2 regions of the Microbispora sp. KK1-11 genome follow, and region 2 is predicted to be linked to the other one. Evidence: riboswitches for the same ligand, from Rfam matches in the RefSeq annotation. Region 2 holds a riboswitch; the other holds the start of a gene.
What was found. Region 2 has a riboswitch for glycine ahead of gcvP (aminomethyl-transferring glycine dehydrogenase). Riboswitches for the same ligand answer to the same signal wherever they lie in the genome.

Region 1 (4,869 bases), on a different contig from region 2:
TCGACAGGCCGGTCTCGGCGCAGTGCGCGAGCAGTTCGTGCGCGGTCGTGAAGGCGTACGGCAGCACCGTGTCGTCGGGCTTGATCCGGTCGGCGCCGGTGGCGTTCTCGTCCACCACGAAGCCGCCGCCGACCGAGTAGTACACCTTCTCGCGCAGCACCGTGTCGTCGGCGTACGCCGTGAACCGCATGCCGTTCGGATGGTGGGGGAGCGACAGCTTGCGCTCGAAGACGAGGTGCTCACCGACCACGAACGGGATCTCGTGCACGCCGTACAACGTCACCGTGCCGCTCGCCCGCATCGCCGCCAGCCGTTCGTCGACGGTGTCGACGTCGACCAGTTCGGGCTTGTCGCCGGACAGGCCCAGCAGGACCGCCTTGTCGCTGCCGTGGCCCTTGCCGGTCAGCCCGAGCGAGCCGTACAGGATGGCCTCGACCCGGGTGACCTTCTCCAGCAGCCCGTCCTGGTGCAGACCGCGGACGAACTTGTGCGCCGCCGCCATCGGGCCGCCCGTGTGCGAGCTGGACGGCCCGATCCCCACCTTGAACAGGTCGAAGACGCTGATCGCCATTGACCGTCGCCTCTCAGTTACCTGTCAGGACTCGCCGGAGGTCAGCGCGGTGTACTCCGCGGCCGACAGCAGGTCCTCCGGCTCCTCCTCCACGCGCACGCGGAACAGCCAGCCCTCGCCGTACGGGTCGGAGTTGACCAGCGAGGGGTTGTCCACGACGGCGGCGTTGATCTCGACGACCTCGCCGCCGACCGGCGCGAAGATGTCACTCACGGACTTGGTGGACTCCACCTCGCCGACCGCGTCGCCGGCCGCGACCGTCGAGCCGACCTCCGTGTGCACCTCCACGTAAACCACGTCGCCGAGCTGCTCGGCCGCGTACGCCGTGATGCCCACCGTCACGGTGAGGCCGTCCTCGATGCCGGCCACCCACTCGTGTTCCTTGGTGTAGCTCAGGTCGTCCGGAATGGTGCTCACTTGCTCCTCCTGTAGAAAGGCAGATCGACGACGTCGACCGGTTCTTGGCTGCCCCGGATGTCCACGGCCAGGCCGCCCTTCTCCAGGGCGCTCTCGTCGACGTACGCCATGGCGATCGGGCGGCCGAGGGACTGCGACGGGGCGCCGCTGGTCACCTCGCCGACGACGGCGCCCTCCCGGGTGACGGGGTAGCCGTGGCGGGGCACGCGGCGGCCGCGCGCGACCAGCCCGACCAGGCGTCGCCTGGTGCCGTTCTCCGCTGCCCGTTCGAGGGCGGACTTACCCACGAAGTCGCCGGGCTTGTCGAACCGGACGACCCGGCCGAGTCCCGCGTCGAAAGGCGTGATCGCCGCGCTCAGCTCGTTGCCGTACAGCGGCATGCCGGCTTCCAGGCGCAGCGTGTCGCGGGCCGACAGCCCGGCGGGGACGAGGCCGGCGTCCTTGCCCGCCTCGGCGAGGGCGTTCCACAGCGGCACGGCGTGCTCGTTCAGCACGAAAAGCTCGAAGCCGTCCTCGCCGGTGTATCCGGTGCGCCCGATCAGGACGGGCGTGCCCGCGACGACGCCGGGGACGATGGCGTAGTACTTCAGATCGTCGAGGTCGGCGTCGGTCAGCGCGGCCAGGATCTCGGCGCTGCGCGGGCCCTGCACCGCGACCAGCGCGTACTCGTCCGACCGGTCGGTCACCCGCGCGTCGTAGCCCCGGACCCGGTCCGCGAGCTCACGGGCGACGAGGGCGTAGTTGGAGGCGTTGGCGACGACCATGTACTGGTCCTCGTCGAGGCGGTAGACGATGAGATCGTCGAGGATGCCGCCGGTCTCGTTCACGATCATCGTGTAGCGGGCGCGGCCGGGCGCGAGGACGCTGAGGTGCCCCACGAGAGCGCGGTCGAGCGCCTCGCCCGCCTGTGCGCCGACGACGAAGATCTCCCCCATGTGGGACAGGTCGAACAGCCCCGCGGCCGTGCGCACCGCGTTGTGCTCGGCGGACTCACTGCCGTAGCGCAGGGGCATCTGCCAGCCCGCGAAGTCGGTCAGGGTCGCACCGAGACTTTCGTGGACCCCGCGGAGCGGGGTGGATCGGGACATGCGCACCTCGGAAGGACGGATGCTGCGTTTGACTATCGGGCATCCTCCCCCTCTGTCATCGGCGCCTGAGAGCTTCGTCCGATCTTTGCCGGACTTTCACCTTCGGCGAGGCCTTCCGGCCTTCTTTCCAGAGGTCACCTGGCCCGCACGGTCCTTTGCCTTGAGAGGTTCGCGGGGAGGGCTTGCTCCTTCAGGGGCCCTGACCGGATGCCAGGACGCTCTCCCGCACGGGATCACCGGTGTGCTGCAAGCCTAGTGGTTCGCCGCCATCCCCGTAACCGGCTGGATCGCCCCGATTTCCCCGATCGGGGTATCCCGTCTCCAGGTCGGCGAGGTCGTCCTGGCTCTCGCGAGCTTGAGAGCTCCGTCACACGGCGTGATTGGAGTCGCACGGCGGCCGATGCCCCGCGCGGAGGCGCATCAGGGTGGACGGAAGGTCGTCGCCGGTCAGGATCCGCTGATGGAGCGCCTGCGTGTCGGGGGACGGCTCGGTGCCGAGTCGGTCGACCAGGGTGCGGCGCAGTCGCTGGTAGGACGCCGAAGCGTCGTGGGTGCGGCCCGACCGGTGCAGCGCCAGCATGAGCTGCCGGTGCGGCCGTTCGCGCAGCGGGTGGCGCCGGGCCCACTGGGCCAGGCCGCCGACGATCTCGTGATGGTGCCCGAGCGCCAGCCGTACGTCGAAGAGGTCCTCGGTCACCGCGCGCCGGTCCTCGTCGAGCCGGTCGGCCCACGCGGAGAGCTCGTCCACATGCCGCATTGCGAGCAGGGCGTCGCCCCGCCACAGGCTCAGCGCGTTCTCGAACATCCTCGCCGCATTGTGGTAATCACCATTTTCGCGAGCGATTCTGCCCTGGGCCGCGAAATGGTTGAATACTGCAGCATCCACGGATCCCGGCGGGACGGAAAGAAGGTAGCCGCCGTCCACGGTGTGCAGCGGAGAAAGGTCGGGGTCGCGTGGCGAGAGCCGCCGCCGCACCTGTGCGATGTAGGTGGTAAGATTCCGCGGCGCCGATTTAGTGGGACGGCCATTCCACAACAGATCGATGAGCCGGTCCCGGTGAACCGCGATATTCGGATTGAGCAGGAACAGCGCGAGAAGTTGCCGGTGCCTCGGGGCGAGCCCGGCGATGACATCCCCTGAGGGTTTCATGGCCAGGAACGGTCCGAGCACGGCGTATAACACGGTTCCCCTCGCACGAAAGCAGCGTGAACGCGCCGACGACGCGGCTTTGATCGCCATTTGACCATATCTCTCTCCGGCGGCTTGAGTCAAAAATGCGTCGTTTCTATGTCGGCTGCTCCGGAGCCCATAAACGCCGCTCTGATGACCGCAATGCCCGGCCCCGGTGCGCGCCGATACGCCGATAACCTAAATGAAATCGGTTACAGATCAAGCTCTCGCCGACTGCCCCTGCCGGCGGCGTGAGAGTGTGACGCCGATTACGCGATGAGCGGCGCGGTGCGGCGCCGGCCCGGGGAGGTACGGCTTATGACGGACGAGGTTTTCTGGGAGCTGGTCGGCATGCTCGACGGGGTGGTCGACGAAGACGGCGCCGATCTGCTGGGCGAACGCCTATCGTCGCTGGGCGCGGAGGAGGTGGAGGCCTTCTGCGCGCATCTCGCTGCGAAGGCACGCGCGCTGACCGCACTGGCTCTGGAGGTGCGTCCGGTCCCCGACGTCAGTGACGATGGCGGTCCGCCGATCCCGCTGGTTGGAGACGCGTACGAGAACCTGCTGTACGCGATGGTCGCCGCCGGGCGAGAGCGATACGAGGCCGTGCTCGCCGATCCGGCGGCGGCAGAGGACGAGGAGTGGGACGCGGGTGAGGCCGAACTGCTCGTGGACGCCGTCGCGACCGTGCTGTGGGACGTCGCGGGCCTGGACTGGTACGAGGAGTTCGATTCCCTGCTGTCCGGGCTGCCGGTGGACGGCCGGTGGTACGACACACGCCGGGGCTCGGCCTGGAAGAGCGCGCCGCGACAGTATGAGAACGCCGCCCACGCGCTGGACCGCGCCTTGAACGACTCCGCGGAGTGGCGCGCGTGGTGGAGCCAGACGGGGCTGCGGAAGAGCAAGGTCGGTGTCACCGTCAACGAGGGCAGGGACCTCTGGCAGGTCGAGCGCGGCAGGACGATCGCCAGGGCCGAGTTCAGGATGGGCCGCTCCTACTTCGCCGATCGCGACCCGGCCGCGCTGACGAAGCTCGCCGTCGAGGAGACGGCCCACATCATGGACGCGATCGCCCGGGCGCTGGACATGACGCCGCCTCCACCGCTTCCGCCCTCTTCCCGCTGAGCTGTTCCCGATGACCTGCAGGGATCCGGCGCTCACCGGGCCGTCGTGGCGGCACCTCCGGTCGCGGGAGCCCGCAGGGCCTGGTTGACGGCCTCGGTGCGCCGGGCGTCGCCCCACACCCACTCCACGTGGGCTTCGCGCCGCCGCCCGGCCAGCCAGTCCTCGAAGAGCCGCTGTTCGATCCCCCGCCGGGTGGCGTCGTCGAGAACGGCGGGCCTGACCTCCACCACCTGTGTGACCACGGGGTCGGGTCCGTACGGGCCGAGGACGTCGCCGGGGGCCGCGTTCGCCGCCCCCTGGCCGAGCTCGGCGCGGAACAGGCGGCGCAGGCGGGCGTCCGCGCCGTGGTCGAGCGTCTCGGCGACGGCCGAGGCGAGGGGATCGGCCCCGCCGTCCCGCAGCCGGTCGGCGGCGGCCCGGGCGGCCTCCAGCCGCGGATAGCGGAGGGACAGCACGCACAGCCGCTCGTAGGAGTGGAGATCGGCGGCGAAAAGGCC
Region 2 (4,869 bases):
GGCAAGGTCGACGTTGCCGTTGGCGTCGCAGGCCACCACGACGACCCGCATGCCCGCCATGACGGCGCTGGCGGCGTTGGTGCCGTGCGCGGAGGACGGGATGAGGCACACGTCACGCCCGTCCTCGCCCCTCGATCGGTGGTAGGACCTGATCGCCAGCAGCCCGGCGAACTCGCCCTGGGAGCCCGCGTTCGGCTGGATCGACACCCGGTCGTAGCCGGTGACCTCGGCCAGCCAGCCCTCCAGCGTCGCGATCAGCTCGGCGTACCCCTCGGCCTGCTCCGACGGCGCGAACGGGTGGATCGAGGCGAACTCCGGCCAGGTGACCGGCTCCATCTCGGTGGTCGCGTTGAGCTTCATCGTGCAGGAGCCCAGGGGGATCATCGAGCGGTCGAGCGCGATGTCCTTGTCCTGCAGCCGCCGCAGATAGCGCAGCATGGCCGTCTCGGACCGATAGGAGTGGAACACCGGGTGGGTGAGGAAGTCCGAGGTCCGCTGCAGGTCGGCCGGGAGCGCGTCGGAGGTCACCCGGTCGAGGTCCTCGACCACGAGTTCGGACGCGCCGAACGCCGCCCAGACCGCCCGCAGGTGGTCCGTGGTGGTCTTCTCGTCGCAGGCGACGCCGACGTGGTCGTCGTCGGCCAGGCGCAGGTTGACGCCCCGCTCCGCGGCGGCGGCCACGACCTGGGCGGCCCGCCCGGGCACGCGGGCGAGCACGGTGTCGAAGAACTCGTCGTGGACGACCTCCACGCCGCCCTCGCGCAGCCCGGCGGCCAGGACGGCCGCGTGGCGGTGCGCCCGCTGGGCGATCCTCCTGAGGCCCTCCGGGCCGTGGTAGACGGCGTACATCGACGCCATGACGGCGAGCAGCACCTGCGCGGTGCAGATGTTGCTGGTGGCCTTCTCCCGCCGGATGTGCTGCTCGCGGGTCTGGAGGGCCAGCCGGTAGGCCGCGCGGCCGTCGGCGTCCACCGAGACGCCGACCAGGCGGCCCGGCATCTGCCGCTGCAGGCCCTCGCGGACGGCCATGTACGCGGCGTGGGGGCCGCCGTAGCCCAGCGGGACGCCGAAGCGCTGGGAGGAGCCGACGGCGATGTCGGCGCCCTGCTCGCCCGGGGACTCCAGCAGGGTCAGCGCCAGCAGGTCGGCCGCGGCCACCAGCAGCGCCCCCTGGGCGTGCGCCCGCTCGGCGACCGGGCGGAAGGACGTCACCCGGCCGCTCGCGCCCGGATACTGGACGAGGACCCCGAAGCACTCGGGCAGCTCACCGGCGAGGTCGGACTCCACCAGCGTGATGCCGAGCGGCTCGGCGCGGGTCGCCAGCACGGCCTTGGTCTGCGGCAGCGCGTCGGCGTCCACCACGAACACGTCGGTCTTCGCCTTGCTCGCCCGCCGGGCCAGCGTCATCGCCTCGGCCGCGGCCGTCGCCTCGTCGAGCAGGGACGCGCCGGCGACGTCGAGGCCGGTGAGGTCCGACACGACCGTCTGGAAGTTCAGCAGCGCCTCCAGCCGCCCCTGCGAGATCTCCGGCTGGTAGGGCGTGTACGCGGTGTACCAGCCGGGGTTCTCCATCACGTTGCGGAGGACGACACCCGGGGTGATCGTGTCGTAGTACCCGAGGCCGATCATCGGGGTCAGCACCCGGTTGCGGCCGGCGAGGGCGCGCAGCTCGGCCAGGGCCTCGGCCTCCCCCACCGCCTCGGGCAGGTTCAGCGGGCCGCGCGTGCGGATGGCCTCGGGCACGGCCACGGCGAGTAGGTCGGCCACCGACTCGTAGCCGACGGCCTCCAGCATCCGGGCGCGGCCGGCCTCGGAGGGGCCGATATGACGGGTGGCGAAAGACGGAGCGGAAAGATCGCGAAGCGTGGACCGATCGGTCATGACAGGGGCCTCCTGGGCGGGTCGAGACCTGCGGCGACCGCCCGTCGCCCTGCGTGGCGCGGCCGGTCGTGAAGCGGTCTCCCCCTCTGTCATCGGACCTGAGAGCTTCACCGGGCCGTCGAGCCCGGCTTTCCCCTTCGGTGAGGCGCCGCCTGGCCGGCGGGCCTGCTTTTCAGAGTCGCCTCGTCCGTGCGGTACGGATGCCTGAGAGATTCCGGGGAGGTTTGCTCCTTCGGCGCCCCTGTAAGCCAGGGGTCTCTCCCGCACGAGGTCGTCGGCCGTGTCCCACTCTACCCGTTACCCCGGATCCGCCCGACTCGCACCCGGCGCGAGATCGGCGCCGAGACCGGCCCGGCGGGCGCGGACGATGGCCTCGGCCCGGTCGGCGACCGCCGGCTTCGCGAAGATGGCGGCGATGTGGTTGCTGACCGTCTTGCCGCTGATGGCCAGGTGCCGGGCGATCGCGGGGGTGGACCGTCCGCCGCGATGAGGTCGAGGACCTCCCGTTCACGCGCGGTGAGCTCGGGAAAGGGCTCAGGAGCCGGCGCACGGGAGGCCCCGCCGCGAAGAAGTCGATGATCCGGCGGGCCGCATTCGGGCCGAAGACGGCGTCGCCGCCCTGCAAGCGCCCGCCCGGGCATCCGCTCAGCCGGTCCTGCGGGCCTTTCTCCGGCGGGCCAGCTCGTCCGACGGATGGTCCCCCTCCGCATCCGGAGCGGCCTCCGCGCGCTCGCCCGGAAGCTCGGCCAGCGATCCCTCGACCTCCCGCCACACCCGCCCGAGCGCGATGCCGAACACGCCCTGGCCGCCCTGCAGCAGGTCGATCACCTCGTCGGCGCTCGTGCACTCGTAGACGCTCACGCCGTCGCTCATCAACGTGATCTGGGCCAGGTCGTTGACGCCGCGGTCGCGCAGATGCCGTACGGCGGTGCGTATCTGCTGGAGGGAGACCCCTGTGTCCAGAAGACGTTTGACGACCTTCAGGACGAGGATGTCGCGGAAGCTGTACAGTCGCTGAGACCCGGATCCCTGGGCGGCCCTTATCGTCGGGAGCACCAGTTCGGTCCGGGCCCAGTAGTCGAGCTGCCGGTAGGTGATCCCGGCAGCCGCGCACGCCGTGGGGCCGCGGTATCCGATGCCCTGGGGCAGCGCCGTCGGCTGCTCGTCGAACAGCAGACCCTGTTCGCCGGCGCGCTCGCGCGCCGCCTGCCGAACCGGGTCGTGCTGGCCGGCCGACTTACCCTCGCCGCTGCTGACCGCCACTGCGGACCTCCGGCTTTCTCTCATCCCACGGTCTGATCTGGGGGTTCGTGAATTACAACCGTGGTTTCCCTTGCACCGTAGGACCGGGGCCATCGTCAGTCAACGACCCCGTCCGGCGCGTCGTGAAGCGTAATCTCCCGAAATCGTCCGGCACGTCAGCCCGCCCGGCCGAAGTCTTCCGGTGTGATTTTGTCCAGGAACTCGCGGAACTTTTCCACTTCGTCTTCCTGGTCGTCGGGCATGCTCACGCCCGCCTCCTGGATCACGTCCTCACTCGCGTAGATCGTCGCACCCGTACGCAACGCCAGCGCGATCGAGTCCGAGGGACGGGCGCTGACCTCCACGCCGTTGGAGAAGACCAGATCGGCGAAGAAGATTCCATCGCGGAGCGCGACGATGTTGACGGTGCGCAACCGCACCCCCAAGGCCTCAAGAACGTCACGGAACAAGTCGTGGGTCAGCGGCCGGGGCGGCGGCTCCTCCGCCTGGGCCAACGCGATAGCGGTCGCCTCGGTCATGCCTATCCAGATCGGCAGGTACCGATCACCGCTCGTCTCCTTCAGGAGAACGATCGGCTGGTTGGTGGGCATCTCAACGCGAACCCCCACGACCTCCATCTGCAACACGGGCGGCTCCGTCTCAAGCGTCGCGGCATATCACCAGGCATTCAACGTAACACCCACGGAGGTGCGGATGTGCCGGTCACCGCCCCAGAACGCCGCGAACACTCCCACGCAGTAACGCATTGTGCAGTTCCTGGAGAAGTCCGGAGATCTCCCGGGCGGTCTCGTCCGCCTCCGCGATCGCCCCCGGCGCCTTGCGCCGCAGCAGCGGCGCCACCGCCTGCTCGATGAGACCGGCCTCCCGCTCCACCGCGGCGCGGACCGCCCTCAGGTGCCGCGCCTGCAGGCCGAACCGCGCCAGCGCCCCCACGCTGCGCGCGACCTCCAGCGCCTCCCCGTCGTAGCGGCGCGCCACGGGAGCGACCAGGCCGAAGCTCTCCATCTCGGCCAGGGTCTCCTCGTCGATGCCCGCGGCCTCGATGAGCTCCTCCCGGCTGAGACGCACGGGCGGGGCGCCGTCGGACACGGCGTGCGGACGGGCCGCCTGCTCGTCCAACTGATCCTTGATCACGCGGAGCGGCAGGTACTGGTCACGCTGCGCACGCAGGATGTACCGCAGGCGCTCGACGTCGTTGAAGGTGAACTTGCGGTACCCCGACGGGCTCCGCTGGGGCTCGATCAGCCCCTCACCCTCCAGAAACCGGATCTTGGAGACGGTCACGTCCGGGAACTCGCCCTGCAGCAGGGCGAGCACTTCCCCGATGCTCATGAACGCCCGTACGGCCTGCGCGCTCATGACTCCTCCTCCTCACCGATCACAGCCCTCCGGGACCACGCGTGAGGAACACCAGCCGGAACTTGCCGATCTGCACCTCGTCGCCGCCCTGCAACGGGGACTCCTCGATGCGCTCCCGGTTGACGTAGGTGCCGTTGAGGCTGCCCACGTCACGCACGGTGAACTGGCCGCCGCGCCGGTAGAACTCCACGTGCCTCCTGGACACGGTCACATCGTCCAGGAAAATGTCGCTTTCCGGGTGGCGACCCGCCGTAGTGAGGTCGCTGTCGAGCAGAAATCGGCTCCCCGCGTTCGGGCCCCGCATGACCACCAGGAGAGCCGTGCCCGGCGGCAACTGCTCGACCGCGGCCCTGTCCGGCAGAAGCG

Region 1: another riboswitch for glycine. It lies ahead of gcvT (glycine cleavage system aminomethyltransferase GcvT); the one in region 2 lies ahead of gcvP (aminomethyl-transferring glycine dehydrogenase).

The regions. Positions count from the first base shown of each region.
Region 1 is NZ_VIRJ01000007.1:130,309-135,177, reverse strand. Features, by position in the region: gene FLW16_RS13100 (L-serine ammonia-lyase) at 1-571, opposite strand, end outside; gene gcvH (glycine cleavage system protein GcvH) at 596-988, opposite strand; gene gcvT (glycine cleavage system aminomethyltransferase GcvT) at 985-2,076, opposite strand; glycine riboswitch at 2,215-2,312, opposite strand; gene FLW16_RS13085 (AfsR/SARP family transcriptional regulator) at 2,444-3,316, opposite strand; gene FLW16_RS13080 (DUF4240 domain-containing protein) at 3,566-4,372, shown strand; gene FLW16_RS13075 (TIGR04500 family putative peptide maturation system protein) at 4,405-4,869, opposite strand, start outside.
Region 2 is NZ_VIRJ01000008.1:205,916-210,784, reverse strand. Features, by position in the region: gene gcvP (aminomethyl-transferring glycine dehydrogenase) at 1-1,881, opposite strand, end outside; glycine riboswitch at 2,064-2,155, opposite strand; gene FLW16_RS46180 (hypothetical protein) at 2,179-2,325, opposite strand; gene FLW16_RS14735 (MerR family transcriptional regulator) at 2,527-3,144, opposite strand; gene FLW16_RS14730 (bifunctional nuclease family protein) at 3,300-3,770, opposite strand; gene FLW16_RS14725 (MerR family transcriptional regulator) at 3,847-4,503, opposite strand; gene FLW16_RS14720 (FHA domain-containing protein) at 4,523-4,869, opposite strand, start outside.